DNA from 2 places in the Mesorhizobium sp. M1403 genome. Region 2 is predicted to be linked to the other one. Evidence: riboswitches for the same ligand, from Rfam matches in the RefSeq annotation. Region 2 holds a riboswitch; the other holds the start of a gene.

Region 1 (7,761 bases), on a different contig from region 2:
ATCCGGGCGACTTCCTGTTTATCCAGAACCTCTATCCCGAACCGAAGAAGCCGCATTTTCCCCAGCAGATCGCGGGAAACCATGGCGCCGGCATCGTCGAAGCCGTTGGCGCGAACGTTTTGCTGGAACCGGGCACGCTCGTCGCGTTCAGCTATTATGGCAGTTGGGCCGAGTACGCGGCCATTCCCGCCGAATGGCTGATCCCGTTGCCTGCCGGCTATCCGGTCGAACGCGCCGGGCAGATGGTGAACCCCATTACCGCGTGGGATCTGATGGTGGATTCCCGTGTGCGGCCTGGCCAGTGGCTGGCTGTCACGGCCGGCTATTCGTCGATTTCGACAATGGTGATGCAGTTCGCCCAACGACGCGGCATCAACGTCATCGCGCTGGTGCGGCGCTCGCACCAAAGCTTCGATCTGAAGACGCTTGGCGTCGCCGCCATTCTTGACCTTTCGGACTTGAAGGCAAGTATCCGGGAAGCCGTGATGGATATCACCGGTGGCGCCGGATTGAACGGGATTATCGACAATGTCGGCGGACCTGTCAGCGGCGAATTGATCCGCACCCTGGCGCTCGGCGGGCAGATGGTGATCAATGGCGGCATGAGTGCCGAGCGCTTCGAACTTCACAATTTCGATGTGTTGCTGAGCGGCGTGGAGATCAGGGCGAATATCTATCGCTACTTCTTTTCGCCGCCGGTCGAAGCCGACCGACCTGTGCTACGCGAGATCATCGACATCTTCGGCCAGCCCGGCTTCCACGTTCCTGTCGGCGGTCTCCGCCCGTTGACCGAGTTCAAGCTCGCCGTGGCAAACAGCCTGGATCGCGCCGATCTTGGCAAACAGATTTTCAGGATGTAGCCCGGACCACGACGCCGAAAGCATCATGGTCAACGACCAAAGAAGCTACGTCGCGACCCGTCTTGTCACCTCTTCCAGCCAGCGATCGCTTATACCCAGTGCTTCGAGGTGCTCCAGCGTGCTGAGCACGTAATCCTCATTCCTCCCCGACTGGCCGACGGCGCCGCGAACGACGGCTGCTGCCTCGGCGGCGTCGAGCGCACCGGCGTATTGCTCATGGCTGCGGTCCACGACATAGGCGATGGCTTCGACCGTCTCGCCCCCATCCGTTTCACGCTTGTCGAGGCGGACGCTGAGCACACGCTCGAGATAGACGTTGGTGACCAGCTCGCGTTCGCGCAGATAGGTGACGACCTCGTTGCGCAGCTCGCCTGGAACCCGGAACGCCAGCCCGATGCAGGAGCCGCCGCGGTCGAGGCCGAGCACCAGGCCCGGCCGTTCGCGCGAGCCGCGATGCACGAAAGAATAGACGCAGAGCGAACGGCGATAGCCATGCAGGCGGGCACGCCGCGTCTCGACATGCGCGAATCCCGGCCGCCAGATCAGTGAGCCGTAGCCAAAAACCCAAAAATCGCCCATATCGCCAAGCCTGATTGTGACGAACCACCTCACCGGTGGTGTTTCAGTCCGTCTACCTGTTGTTGCCGAAAGCGACAGCCCGCCCGTGCCACCCGCGTTAACGAAAGCCGCAGCATGACGTCAAGTGACGAGCGCCCGCCGCCCAGCCAACGTCGCCGCCTGTTGTGGCTTGCCGCTTTCATTCTCGTGCTGTTCGGCATCTACAGCGCCGGCTGGTTCTACCTGGCGGACTTGGTCGAGAGCGCAACCGACAAGGCGGTCGCCGATCTTGACGACAAAGGCATCAAGGCCGACTGCGCCAATCTCGCGGTCAGCGGCTATCCCTTCACCTTCACCCTTTCCTGCGACAGTCTGGCTTACGAGGACGACAGCCGCAACGTCGCTGCATCGACCGGCAAAATCAACGCCGCCACGCAGATCACGCGGCTTCTGTCGCCTGCCGCCGAGTTCAGGGGGCCGCTCAGGACCTCTGTTCCCGGCATGACGCCGCTGTGGATCGACTGGGATGATTTGCAAGCCGACATGAAGCTGTCCTGGCCGCTGCCGAGGCGCCTCTCGCTGCAGGCAGAAGGCCTGTCCGGCCAGACCGATCCGGCGGACGACACCGATCCCGTCTCGCTGTTCAGCGCCGGAACCGCCACCGGACAATTGCGCCCAAACGGCCCGGACATCGACTATGCCGGCAATTTCACCGATCTCGAAATCGACGCAGAGGCCATCGGCGGGCGCGTCTTGCCGCCGCTCGACGGCAGCGGCGACGTGACATTGAAGAACGGCGTGACGCTGATCAAGGCAAATCCGAAGAGTCTGCGCGGCCAGGCGGCCGAAATCCACGAGCTCGATCTGTCTTCAGGAACCGCGCGCATCACCGTTTCCGGACCGCTGTCGGTCGATGACGACGGTCTCATAAATGCCGACCTGATGATCAAGCTCACTGACCCGAAGACCGTGGCGGCAATCCTCGCCACCGCCATCCCCGAGCAGAAGAAAGAAATCCAGACCGGCTTCGCCGGACTGGCGCTGCTCGGCAACGCACCGTCGATGCCGCTGAAGATCGTGAAGGGCAAGGCCTCGCTCGGCTTCATCCCGCTCGGCAAGATCAAGCCGCTCGACTAGAGCAATTCCAGGAAAATTGTGAACGGTTTTCCGTCCGGATTGCGTCAAACAAAAAGATAGACCGGTTCGGCGTTTCCGTGAAACGATGAACCGTTCTGGGGCGGTACTGCCTGCGATCGGCTTGCCGCGGCTTATCCCTTCGGCGGGTGTTCGACTGCCTGGCGGCCGAAATCCGGTACGTCGATGTCCTGGCCGGCCTCGATAATCGAGCGGCGGACAGCGCGGGTGCGGGTGAACAGGTCGAACAGCTTTTCGCCGTCGCCCCAGCGGATCGCCCGCTGCAGCGAGGATAGATCTTCCGAGAACCGCGCCAGCATTTCGAGGATGGCGTCCTTGTTGTGCAGGCAGACGTCGCGCCACATGGTCGGGTCGGACGCCGCGAGACGGGTGAAGTCGCGAAAGCCGGAAGCCGAGTATTTGATGACCTCGGACTTGGTCACCGACTCCAAATCGTCGGCGGTACCGACGATGTTATAGGCGATGATGTGCGGCAGGTGCGAAACGATGGCCAGCGTCATGTCGTGATGCTGCGGGTCCATCGTGTCGATGTTGGAGCCGCAGCGGCGCCAGAATTCCGAGAGCTTTTCCAGCGCCACGGGATCGGTGCCGGCCAGCGGCGTGAAAATGCACCAGCGGTTCTCGAACAGTTCGGCAAAACCGGCATCCGGTCCCGATTTTTCGGTGCCGGCCAAAGGATGGCCGGGGATGAAGTGCACGCCATCAGGCACATGCGGCTGCATCTGCGCGATCACCGATGCCTTGGTCGACCCGACATCGGTGAGGATGGCGCCCTTCTTCAGCGCCGGTGCGATCTCCTGGGCGACCGTGCCTGAAGAGCCGACCGGCACCGAAACGATGACCAGATCGGCATCGCGAACCGCTTCTTTCGCATCTGTCGTGTAGGTGTCGCCAAGGCCGAGTTGGCTCGCCCGCTCCAGCGTCGCTTCGCTGCGCGTCGAAATGGCGACTTGGCCGGCAAGTCCCTCGCGGCGGATGACGCGGGCCAGCGACGAACCGATCAGGCCGATGCCGACCAGCGCGATCTTTTCGAACATCGGTGAGGTCATGGTGCCCTAGCTTTTCAGGAATGTCGCGAGTGCTGCGACAACGCCGCGATTAGCCTCTTCGGTGCCGATGCTCATGCGCAGCGCGTTGGGAAAACCGTAGCCGGAAACGCGCCGCAATATGTAGCCGCGCGCACTGAGGTAGTCGTCGGCGGCCGCCGCCGAATGCTTTTTGTCCTCGGGAAAGTGGATCAGGATGAAATTGCCGACGCTCGGGGTCACCCGCAGCCCGAGCCCGGTCAATTGCTCGCTCAGCCAGGCCAGCCAGGTCTCGTTATGCGCGACGCTGCGCTCGATATGAGCCCGGTCGCGGATCGCCGCGATGCCTGCCTCGATCGCCGTCGCATTGACGTTGAAGGGCCCGCGCACGCGGTTGATCGCGTCGATGACGTGCGTTGGCGCATAGATCCAGCCGATCCTCGCGCCACCGAGGCCCAATTTCGAGAAAGTGCGGGTCATGACTACGTTTTCCGCGCTGCCCACCAACTCGACGCCAGCTTCATAGTCGTTGCGCCGGACATATTCGGCGTAGGCGGCATCCAGCACCAGAAGCACGTTTCGCGGCAGGCCCGCATGCAGGCGGCGCACCTCCTGGAACGGCACGTAAGTGCCGGTCGGGTTGTTCGGATTGGCAAGGAAGATGATCCTGGTACGCGGCGTCACCGCGGCGAGGATCGCATCGATGTCGGCGCGTTCATCAGTCTCCTTGACCGTTACCGGGACGGCACCGGCCGACTGGATGTAGATCTTGTAGACCATGAAGCCGTGTTCGGTGATGATGGCTTCATCGCCGGGCGCGAGGTAGGTCTGCGCAAGCAGGCCCAGGATCTCGTCGGAACCGTTGGAGCAGACGATGTTCGCCGGATTGAGCCCGTGCACGTCGGCGATCGCCTCCCGCAGGCGCCTGGCGCTGCCGTCGGGATAGACCGCGAGCTTGTCGGCGACCGCGCGCGCGGCCTCTATCGCCTTTGGCGAAGGACCGAGCGGGTTCTCGTTCGCCGACAGTTTGTGGACTTTGACGACACCTTCAGGCGCCGCGCTCTTGCCGGGCACATAGGCTTCGATGTCCATGATGCCGGCGCGGGGCGTTGGACGTGTCTGATCCGGTGTCTGGCTCATTCCATGAAATCCGTCGAGGAAGCCTCCATCCGGAAGCCGCAGCGGAAATACAAGCCGTGGCCCGGAATGTCGAGGGGCGGCAATTCGGGATCAATAACTTGCCGTTGACGAAGCCATGCGTCAGTCCTAGAAGAGCAGCGACAGTTCCGTGGTGATTTGGCCGGTCGGCTTGCAGCCACGTTAAACAACTTGCTAAAGGGCCGTTTGCATCTTGTAACCGGCTTTGCGAAGGCATGGCCGGTTTTTTGTTGCCCTGACTGGTTGTTGCCCGGACCGGCGGACAACTGAAGGCCGGGCAAGGAGATGTGATGGTCGCTTTGCGCGCGCGAAAAACCAACAACGAGGCCGACCAGCCGTCGAGCCCGGTGTTGCGTTTCGGCGCCGACAAGCCGCTCAAGCTCGACGCCGGCACGCTGCTGTCGCCGTTCCAGATCGCCTACCAGACCTATGGCACGCTCAACGACGCGCGCTCCAACGCCATCCTCGTCTGCCATGCGCTGACCGGTGACCAGCATGTCGCCAACACCAATCCGGTGACCGGCAAGCCGGGCTGGTGGGAAGTGCTGATCGGCCCCGGCAAGATCATCGATACCGACCGTTTCTTCGTCATCTCGTCCAACGTCATCGGCGGCTGCCTCGGTTCCACCGGCCCCGCCTCGACAAATCCCGCAACCGCCAAGCCTTACGGGCTCGACCTGCCGATCATCACCATCCGCGACATGGTGCGGGCGCAGCTGATGCTGGTCGAGCATTTCGGCATCGAACAGCTGTTCAGCGTGCTGGGCGGCTCGATGGGCGGCATGCAGGTGCTGCAATGGGCCTCCAGCTATCCCGAGCGCGTCTTCTCGGCCCTGCCGATCGCCACCGGCGCCCGCCATTCCTCGCAGAACATCGCTTTCCACGAGGTCGGCAGGCAAGCGGTGATGGCCGACCCCGACTGGCATGGCGGCAAATATTTCGAGCACGGCAAGCGACCGGAAAAGGGGCTGGCGGTGGCGCGCATGGCCGCCCACATCACCTATCTGTCGGAAGCAGCGCTGCACCGCAAGTTCGGCCGCAACCTGCAGGACCGCGAAGCGCTGACCTTCGGTTTCGATGCCGACTTCCAGATCGAGAGCTATCTGCGCCATCAGGGCATGACCTTCGTCGATCGCTTCGATGCCAACTCCTATCTCTACATGACCCGGGCGATGGACTATTTCGATCTCGCCGCCGACCATGGCGGCCGGCTGGCCGATGCCTTCGCCGGCACCAAGACCCGTTTTTGCCTGGTCTCCTTCACCAGCGACTGGCTGTTCCCGACCGAGGAGAGCCGCTCGGTCGTTCACGCGCTGAACGCGGCCGGCGCCTCGGTATCGTTCGTCGAAATCGAGACCGACCGCGGCCACGACGCCTTCCTGCTCGACGAGCCGGAACTGTTCGCCGCCATCAAAGGCTTCATCGCCTCGGCGGCGCGGGCGAGAGGGCTCGGCGCATGACCCCGAAAGGTTGCAGGCTTTTCGGATCAGGACCATGTGCCAGGCATCAGCGCATGACCCTGAAAAGTTGCAGACTTTTCGGATCGGGATCATGCGCCGAGCAAGAGGCGAGCTCATGAGCGTCAACCGCGCCCAGCGCGTCGACCTCGAAGTCGTCGCCGATCTCATCCCGCCGCAGTCGCGGGTGCTGGACGTCGGTTCCGGCGACGGCCTGCTGCTCGAATTGCTGCAGGCGACCAAGAAGGTCGACGGCCGCGGGCTGGAACTGTCGCAGCGCGGCGTCAACGAATGCGTGGCGCGCGGCCTGTCGGTCATTCAAGGCGATGCCGACAAGGACCTCCAATTCTATCCCGACAAGGGCTTCGACTTTGTCGTCTTGTCGCAGACCTTGCAGGCGACCCGCAATCCGAAGCTGGTGCTCGACGAACTGCTCCGGATCGGCAACCGCGCCATCGTCTCATTTCCCAATTTCGGCCACTGGCGGGTGCGCTTTTCGCTGCTCTTCAACGGCCGAATGCCGGTGACCAAGGACCTGCCCTATTACTGGTACGACACCCCCAACATCCATTTCTGCACCATTCGCGATTTCGTCAATCTATGCGACGAGCTGGGCGCGACGGTGGAAAAGGCAACCGCGCTCGACGCCAACGGCCAGCGGATCGGCTTCTCGATGCCGTGGTGGTTCTGGAACTTTTTCGGCCAGCAGGCGGTATTTCTGCTGAAACGGTAGCAGGCCGCCCGCGAGCCGATCATTCCCCTTATTCAAGCACGTCGGTGGCCTTGTGCGGGTGCTCGACGCCGTCGACGAAGACCACGTCGGACTGAGAATTCGCGGTGCGCAGCGGCAAGATCTCCTGATAGGCGGGCGAGCGGTACCATCCGCGCGCCTGCTGCATGTCTGGAAACTCGATCATGACGAGGTGCCCCGGCCAATTGTTTTCAACCACGTCCACCTCGCTGCCATGCACAATGAAGCGCCCGCCGAACGGCTCAAGCGTGGCATCGATCTTCTGCAGGTACTCGACGATCGGCGGCCCCGGCGTGACCTGGCGCATATGGGCGACGGCGTAGGCGGTCATGGTGTAACTCCTTGTGGTCGAAAGCCGGACAACCGGCTTGATGGGAGCAGTTTGCCGGGACGTTGCGCGCTGGTCGATTACCCCCGAGGTAATGACACCGAATACAAAACTGGCGCGCCGCTGCCGTCACCTGAAAGATATTTCTGCCTGGCACCGATGATTTCCGCCCACCTGCGCTGTCCTTATCGATGGGCGCGCCTGGATGGTCCGGCGGCCGGGAACAGAGAGGTGATCCATGGGATCGTTGCAAAATCAGAATGTCGTCGTCGTCGGAGGCAGCCGGGGTGTCGGCCGCTCCATTGCGGAGGTCGCCCTCAAGGAGAAAGCGACGGTGCTGGCGGTCGCCCGCGGAAAACAGGCCCTGGCGCAATTTGCCTGGGAGGTCTCCGGCGTGAAGACGCTCGCGATCGATGCGACGGTGGACTCCGCCCCCGATAAGGTCTTCGCCGCGCTTGAGCCGGACGTG
Region 2 (7,761 bases):
ATGCTGATCTTCCGCGGCATCTGTCAGGCGTTGCTGGGTGGCGGGTCTTCCGTGGGGCCGCTTCCAGTCGGCTTCAAGGCGCTGAGTTCCGGCTTCATTCCGGACCTGATCGGCCCATTGACGCTGATACCACCGACCGTGAACGCCGCCGGCAAAACCATTGTCGGCAGCGGCCTGACGCTGCACCTGACGACTATCGTGATCGGCCTCGCCGCCGTGCTCGCCTATGCCTATTTCGGGCTCAGGGCGCGGCGCACCCGCGAGCGGCATGGCTACGAAGCCGAGCCTTTCTCGCTGTTCGTCGTCAAGACCCTGGTGATCAGCGGGCTGGCGCTGTTTCTGGTCTACCAATTCGCCACCTATAGGGGCCTGCCCATCGTTCTCATGGTGATGGGCGTGCTGATCGCGTTGTTCGTCTTCGTTACCAAACGCATGACGATCGGCCGCCGCATCTATGCGATGGGCGGCAATGCCAAGGCAGCGCAGCTATCGGGCATCAAGACCGAACGGCTGACGTTGATGGTGTTCATCAACATGGGCGTGCTGTCGGCACTCGGCGGCCTGATTATCGCGGCGCGCCTGGGGCAGGCGGTGCCGGCGGCGGGCCTCGGCAGCGAACTCGACGTCATCGCCGCGGTGTTCATTGGTGGCGCTTCGGCGATGGGCGGCGTCGGCCAGGTCATCGGCGCGGTGGTCGGCGGTTTCATCATGGGCGTCATGAACAACGGCATGTCGATCATGGGCGTCAATGTCGATTGGCAGCAGGTGGTCAAAGGCCTGGTGCTGCTCGGCGCCGTCGTCTTCGACGTCTACAACAAGAACAAGGCTTGAGAGGCAACCAGGAGGCATACGGGTCACATCGCGGCGCTGCCGGGCGGCGCGAAGAAGTCCCCCGAGGGACCTGACCCGCGAGCGCAATCCGGACGAAGAATTTCAACCGCGGCGTGGACAGGGTCCGAGCCGCGCCGGGCAGGGTTTGCCAAGAAGGCAGGCCGCAATTCAGAGAGGGTTACCATGCTGATCTCACAGATCCTCGACGACGCCGAGACGATCCGCGTCGTTGCCCGCAACGGCGGCAAGACCCGCGTCATCAACGGCGCTCGCAGCGTCTATTCGCTGGCGATGGAAGCCGCGCGCACCGGCACCGGGCTTGTCGCCCTGATCGAGCGCAAGGGCTTCGGCGAAACCGTCGATCTCGACGCAGCCTACAAGAAGGGACGGCTGCTGTCGCCGATCAACCATCCCGATCCGGCGCATCTCCATCTCACCGGCACCGGGCTGACGCATCTCGGCTCCGCCTCGACCCGCGATTCCATGCACAAGAAGCTCAGCGATGGCGGCGAGGAACAGCTGACCGATTCCATGAAGATGTTCCGCATGGGGCTGGAGGGCGGCAAGCCGGCGAAGGGCCAGATCGGCGTGCAGCCCGAATGGTTCTACAAGGGCAACGGTACCATGGCAGTGGCGCCCGGCGCGGCGCTCATGTCGCCCGCCTTCGCCCAGGATGCCGGCGAGGAGCCGGAAATCGCCGGAATCTATGTGATCGGCGACGACGGCGCCCCGTTCCGCGTCGGCTTCACGCTGTCGAACGAGTTTTCCGACCACGTCACCGAGCGCGTGAATTATCTCTTCCTCGCCCATTCGAAACTGCGCAACGCCTCGTTCGGGCCGGAGATCCTGATCGGCGATTTGCCATCCGATATCCGCGGCGCTTCACGCATCCTGCGCCACGGCAAGCTGCTTTGGGAAAAGCCGTTCCTGTCGGGCGAGGCGAACATGTCGCACACCATTGGCAATCTCGAGCATCACCACTTCAAATACTCGGCCTTCCGCCAGCCGGGCGACGTGCATGTGCACATGTTCGGCACGGCGACGCTGTCCTTCGCCGACGGCATCAGGACGGAGGCTGGCGACGTGTTCGAAATCGAGGCGCAGGATTTCGGCCTGCCGCTGCGCAACCCGCTCGAAATCGAGCAGCCGGTGAAGGTCGCCGTGAAGGCGCTTTGAGCCGGCATAGGCCGCAAGTAAGGGGAAGCTCAGCGCGCGGCGCGGAAATGCTTGGACAGTTTTAGGCCCTGCGCCTGATAGTTGGAGCCGAGATCGGTGCCGTAGAGTGCCTGCGGCCGTTTCAGCATGTGCTCGTAGACCAGCCGCCCGACGATCTGGCCATGGTCGAGAATGAACGGCACTTCGTGGCTACGCACCTCGAGCACCGCCCGGCTGCCGGTGCCGCCCGACGCCGAATGGCCGAAACCGGGGTCGAAGAAACCGGCATAATGGACGCGGAACTCGCCGACCAACGGATCGAAGGGCGTCATTTCGGCGGCGTAGAGCGGCGGCACATGCACCGCCTCGCGCGACACCAGGATGTAGAATTCGTCCGGATCGAGCACCAGCTCGCCGGCACCGCTCTTGTAGAGCGGCTCCCAGAAATCGACGACATCCTGCGCGGCGCGCTTGTCGACGTCGACCAGGCCGGTGTGGTGCTTGCCGCGATAGCCGACCAGCCCATCCTTGTCGCCGTCGAGGTCGATCGACAGCGCGATGCCGCCGCCTGAGATGTTGGGTGGTTCGGTGGCGACCAGCATCTCGGCGCGGTGCAACTCGTGCAGCTCGCTTTCCGACAACAGCGCATTGCCGGTGCGGAACCTGATCTGCGACAGCCGCGAACCGGTGCGCACGACGATCGGGAAGGTGCGCGGGCTGACCTCCAGATAGAGCGGGCCTTCATAGCCGGCGGCGATCTTGTCGAACTCGTGGCCGCGGTCGGTCATTACCCGAGTGAAGATGTCGAGCCGCCCGGTCGAGCTCTTCGGGTTGGCCGAGGCGGAAATATGCGCGGGCAGCGCCAGGCTTTCGAGCAGTGGCACGATGTAGACGCAGCCGGTTTCCAGCACGGCACCTTCGGCGAGGTTGATCTCGTGCAGCTTCAGCCGGTCGAGCTTGTCGACAACCCTGTGGTCCGGGCCGGGCAAGAAAGAAGCACGCACCCGCCAGGCCTTGTCGCCGAGCCTGAGGTCAAGGCTGGCCGGCTGGATCTGATCGGCATCGAGCGTGCGCGGCGATTTCAGCGCGCCCGTCTGGAACAGCGCGGAAATATCCTGATCGGGAAGAATGCCTGTCTGCCGCAAGGGTCTGGCTCCGTTCGAACGCCGGGCGAGGTCTTGTTCTGCCGCAGGTCCGACACTGGACGCCTTTGGCACCTGCTTGGTACAACCCTCTTAATCATGCCGGCAATTGACGCAAGCGTGGCGCGGGTCTAAAGCTCGTTATCCCGTGGTGATTTGGCCGGTCGGCTTGCAGCCACGTTAAACAAGTCGCTAAAGGACCGTCGGGCCGCAAGGCCATATGGACCGGTTGCGACTTTCGCGACCGGTTTTTTGTTGTTTGGACCATTTTTGGTGTTTGGATAGATGATGACCAAGAAGCGCGACTGGAAGCCTCAGACCGCACTCGTGCATGCCGGGACGCTGCGTTCCGGCTTCGGCGAGACCTCTGAGGCGATGTATCTCACCCAAGGCTATGTCTACGAGACGGCGCAAGCAGCGGAAGCGCGCTTCAAGGGTGAGGAGCCGGGCTTCATCTATTCGCGCTATGCCAATCCGACGGTCGACATGTTCGAAAAGCGTATGTGCGCGCTGGAAGGCGCCGAGGACGCGCGCGCCACGGCGTCCGGCATGGCGGCGGTGACGGCAGCATTGCTGTGCAGCGCCAAGGCGGGCGACCATATCGTGGCGGCGCGCGCATTGTTCGGCTCCTGCCGCTGGGTGGTCGAGACGCTGGCGCCGAAATACGGCATCGAGGCAACGCTGGTCGATGGCACTGACATCGCCAATTGGGAACAGGCGGTCAAGCCGAACACCAAACTGTTCTTCCTGGAAAGCCCGACCAACCCAACGCTGGAGGTGGTCGACATCGCCGCCGTCGCGGCACTTGCCAACTCGATTGGCGCCAGGCTGATCGTCGACAATGTCTTCGCCACGCCCTTGCAGCAGAAACCCTTGCAGCTCGGCGCCCATATCGTCGTCTATTCGGCCACCAAGCATATTGACGGCCAAGGGCGCTGCCTTGGAGGCGTTATCTTGTCGGACAAAAAATGGATCGACGAGAACCTGCATGACTATTTCCGCCACACCGGCCCCAGCCTCTCGCCCTTCAATGCCTGGACCCTGCTGAAAGGCCTGGAGACGCTGCCGCTGCGCGTACGCCAGCAGACGGAAAGTGCCGGCCGCATCGCGGATTTCCTCGCCGAGCGCCCGCAAATCGCCCGCGTCATCTATCCCGGCCGTGCCGACCACCCGCAAGCGGCCGTGGTCAAGAAGCAGATGTCGGGTGGTTCGACGCTGATCTGCCTGGATGTGAAGGGCGGCAAGCAGGCGGCCTTTGCTTTCCAGAACGCGCTCGACATCGTGCTGATTTCCAACAATCTCGGCGACGCCAAGAGCTTGATCACCCATCCGGCGACGACCACGCACAAGAATTTGACCGATGAGGCCCGCGCCGAGCTCGGCATCGGACCGGGAACGCTCAGGCTTTCCGTCGGCCTGGAAGATACCGACGATCTGCTCGAAGATATCGAGCAAGCGCTGAGAGCTGCCGGATAAGGCTGGCCGAACAGGGCGAGCGGGTTCGTACAGCCCGCGCCGGACGTGCCGGTCAGGCGCCGGACGGGGTCTCTTCCAGCTCCGCGACGGCCTTGGTCTGGATGGTCATAACGTTGCCGCGCCAGTCGACGGCGCCGCTCAGCCAGCCGCGCGCCCATATCGCCGGCAGCATGCAGTCGCGAACCATCATTGCCAAGATGGTGCGCAGCGACAGGTGCCATCCTTTGACCCAGGCCAGGGCACATTCCGGCAGGTAGGCCGCGACCAGCACGGCGATGGCGGTTGCCGGCAGGCTGACGCCGGCGTCAGCCGCCGCGATCAGCGCAAGCACCAGCGGCGGCGCCGCGCCGATCAGGATCTCGGGGGCGAAGAACAGCGCGAAGGTGACGCGGCGCAGCCGCGCCCAACGCGCCTGCCGAGACCAGATCTCGCCAAGCGTGCGCCGGCCGAGCGGCTGTTCGAACGGCGAAGCGACAAGATTGACCCGCAGTCCGAGCCGGTTGACCAGCTTGGTCGCGGCGGCGTCCTCGGCAATCTCGGCGGCCAGTGCGCGGATGCCGCCATTGGCGTCAAGCATCGACTTGTTCCACAACATGCTCTTGCCCTGGGCGAAGCCAAGGCCGAGCGCCTCTCCAGCGTACTGCCAGCGTGCCTGCAGCGTGTTGAGAAAGGCGCATTCGACCTCCCCCCAAAACCCTTCAGGCCGCGAGCCGATCGGCGTCGAGCAGACGAGGCCGGTGTCGGGCCGCCATGCCGCCATCAGCTGCTGGACATAATCGCTCGGCATAAGCACGTTGGAATCGGCAAGGATGACCCAGCGATAAAGCGCCGCTTCCCAACCCTTCACGCAATTGTTGAGTTTCGGATTGCCGCTGATGCGGTCGTCGCCGACGAGCAGCCGGGCGCGTATAGCCGGAAAACGCGCCATTGCAGCGGTGATCGACTTGACCACGGGGTCGTCGGCATGGGCGACGCAGAAGATGAGTTCGTAGCGCGGCCAGTCGAGTGAGAAGGCGCGCTCCAGCGTCTCCTCGGTAAACGGCTCGACGCCGCGCGCCGGGACGACGATCGATACCGGTAGCACGGTGGCGGCGGGCGATGCGATCCTGGCTGCTCGCTTCAGCTTCAGCGAAGCTAACAGGATGCTGGCGAGATTTGAAAGAAGGAGAGCTATGGAAAAGAGGGCGGCTGCGAATGTCGGTTCCATCGAGATCTGGTCACTCCAGAAATGCCGGCCGCCTGACGGCCGTTTTCAACAATTCGACAGAACACCGAGTCGCCCGGCACAAGCCTGCACACCATCATTGTCATGTGTCACTTAAATGACATTGTTTTTCGGCACCTGCGCTTGAGTCGGGCAAGGAGATGACGCGCATCGTTGATCAAACTGCGCTGAGCGTCGAAAGTTCCATCTACATTGCTTTGGAGCAGTTTATGTACAGCGCCGTCACCCGCAACATCGAAGTGCAGGTCAGGCCGTTCTATCTGGAGGATCACTCCGACCCGCCGCAAAACCGCTATGTCTGGGGCTACCAGGTGACCATCGACAATCAGTCGGACGAGTTCGTGCAGCTTCTGTCGCGCTACTGGCACATTACCGACGGCACCGGCAAGGTCGAGGAAGTGCGCGGCCCCGGGGTCGTCGGCGAGCAACCGGGACTCAACCCCGGCGACAGCTATCAGTATACGTCTGGATGCCCGCTCTCGACCCCGTCCGGCATCATGGTCGGGCACTACACAATGCGCAACAAGCGGGGCGAGACCTTCGACGTCGCCATCCCCGCCTTCTCACTCGATTTGCCAGGCACGCGGCGCACCGTCAATTGACGTTCACTTTGATTCCTCTTCCCGCCTTGCGGGGCGAGGAACCCAAGTTCTGCGAAGGCAGCCGCACTGACGCTCGTTATTGAGCCGCTGCAAATTCCGCCGGGTCGAAGTCATATTGCTTCGAGCAGAATTCGCAGGCGACGTGAATGCTACCATCCTCGGTGCTGTCTCTGATCTCCTCGGCGGAAAAACCCTCGAGGATGCCGCGGATCTTCTCCCTCGAGCATGAGCACTGGTCGGCGACCGGCACGCCGCCGAAGACGCGGACACCATGCTCGTGGAACAGCCGGTAAAGCAGCCGCTCGGCGCCGATAGTCGGATCGATCAGCTCGGTCGGTTCAATGGTACCAAGCAGCGCCAGCAGTTCCTGCCAGGAATTGTCGGTCGGGTCGTGGATTTCCTCACGCGGATCGCCGTCGCCCCCGGGAAGGTCGGGTACGCGCATGCGTTCCGGCGACTGCGGCAGGAATTGTGCCAGCAGGCCACCGGCGCGCCATTGCTCGCGGGCACCGCCGACGCCGGGCGTCAGAAGCTTGGCCACCGAAAGCCGTAGGTCGGTCGGAATCTGCTCCGATTGGCGGAAATAGGTGCGTGCGGCTTCTTCCAGCGTGACGCCGTCGAGCTGGACGATGCCCTGGTAGCGTTGCGTGTGGGCGCCCTGGTCGATTGTCAGCGCCAGGACGCCGCTGCCGAGCAGCGTCTGCGGCGACGTCTCGCCGGCAGCCGTCAAAGCCTCCAGCCGGTCGGCATCGAAGCGGGCATAGGCGCGCAGCGCGTGCGGCGTGGAGAAATCCGCGACCAGCATATCGACCGGCCCGTCGGTGCGGGTCTGCAGAATGAACTTGCCCTCGAACTTCAACGAAGTTCCGAGCAGGACGGTCAGCACACAGGCTTCGGCCAGTAGTCGTGCCACCGGCTCGGGATACTCGTGGCGGCTGAGAATAGCGTCGAGCATCGGCCCGAGCTGGACGGTACGGCCGCGCACGTCGAGCGGGCCGACCTCAAACGGCACGACATGGTCGTCGCCGGCGTAGCCGAACTCGCCGAGCTTGGGTTGATGTTCAGCCAATTGACGAGTTTCCAACATGACAAAGCTCCGGGGCGCGGCGATGCCGCCCTCCGGGGCGCATGCGACGAGACGCGCTCGATTTGCGTGATGCGCCTGAGATAGGCACCACGAACTCCCGGATCAAGGCGGCCCGGATCAAGCGCCCAGGCACCAGGCCAAAACCGCCTTCTGGGCGTGGAGCCGGTTCTCGGCCTCGTCGAACACCACCGAATGCGGCCCATCGATGACCTCGTCGGTAACCTCCTCACCGCGATGCGCCGG

What was found. Region 2 has a riboswitch for S-adenosylmethionine ahead of NKH01_RS17725 (O-succinylhomoserine sulfhydrylase). Riboswitches for the same ligand answer to the same signal wherever they lie in the genome.
Region 1: linked by a shared signal. The riboswitch ahead of metX (homoserine O-acetyltransferase MetX) and the one ahead of NKH01_RS17725 (O-succinylhomoserine sulfhydrylase) in region 2 are both predicted to bind S-adenosylmethionine.

Annotation. Positions count from the first base shown of each region.
Region 1 covers NZ_JAMYKY010000018.1:72,041-79,801, forward strand. The annotation lists gene NKH01_RS24775 (quinone oxidoreductase family protein) at 1-860, shown strand, start outside; gene NKH01_RS24780 (gamma-glutamylcyclotransferase) at 906-1,439, opposite strand; gene NKH01_RS24785 (DUF2125 domain-containing protein) at 1,554-2,555, shown strand; gene NKH01_RS24790 (prephenate/arogenate dehydrogenase family protein) at 2,687-3,622, opposite strand; gene hisC (histidinol-phosphate transaminase) at 3,629-4,738, opposite strand; SAM riboswitch at 4,877-4,954, shown strand; gene metX (homoserine O-acetyltransferase MetX) at 5,047-6,216, shown strand; gene metW (methionine biosynthesis protein MetW) at 6,332-6,946, shown strand; gene NKH01_RS24810 (DUF1330 domain-containing protein) at 6,975-7,295, opposite strand; gene NKH01_RS24815 (SDR family NAD(P)-dependent oxidoreductase) at 7,531-7,761, shown strand, end outside.
Region 2 covers NZ_JAMYKY010000010.1:21,297-29,057, reverse strand. The annotation lists gene mmsB (multiple monosaccharide ABC transporter permease) at 1-831, shown strand, start outside; gene araD1 (AraD1 family protein) at 1,015-2,007, shown strand; gene NKH01_RS17730 (2'-deoxycytidine 5'-triphosphate deaminase) at 2,037-3,131, opposite strand; SAM riboswitch at 3,267-3,344, shown strand; gene NKH01_RS17725 (O-succinylhomoserine sulfhydrylase) at 3,414-4,604, shown strand; gene NKH01_RS17720 (ceramide glucosyltransferase) at 4,657-5,811, opposite strand; gene apaG (Co2+/Mg2+ efflux facilitator ApaG/CorD) at 6,039-6,431, shown strand; gene NKH01_RS17710 (Hsp33 family molecular chaperone) at 6,508-7,518, opposite strand; gene argF (ornithine carbamoyltransferase) at 7,636-7,761, opposite strand, start outside.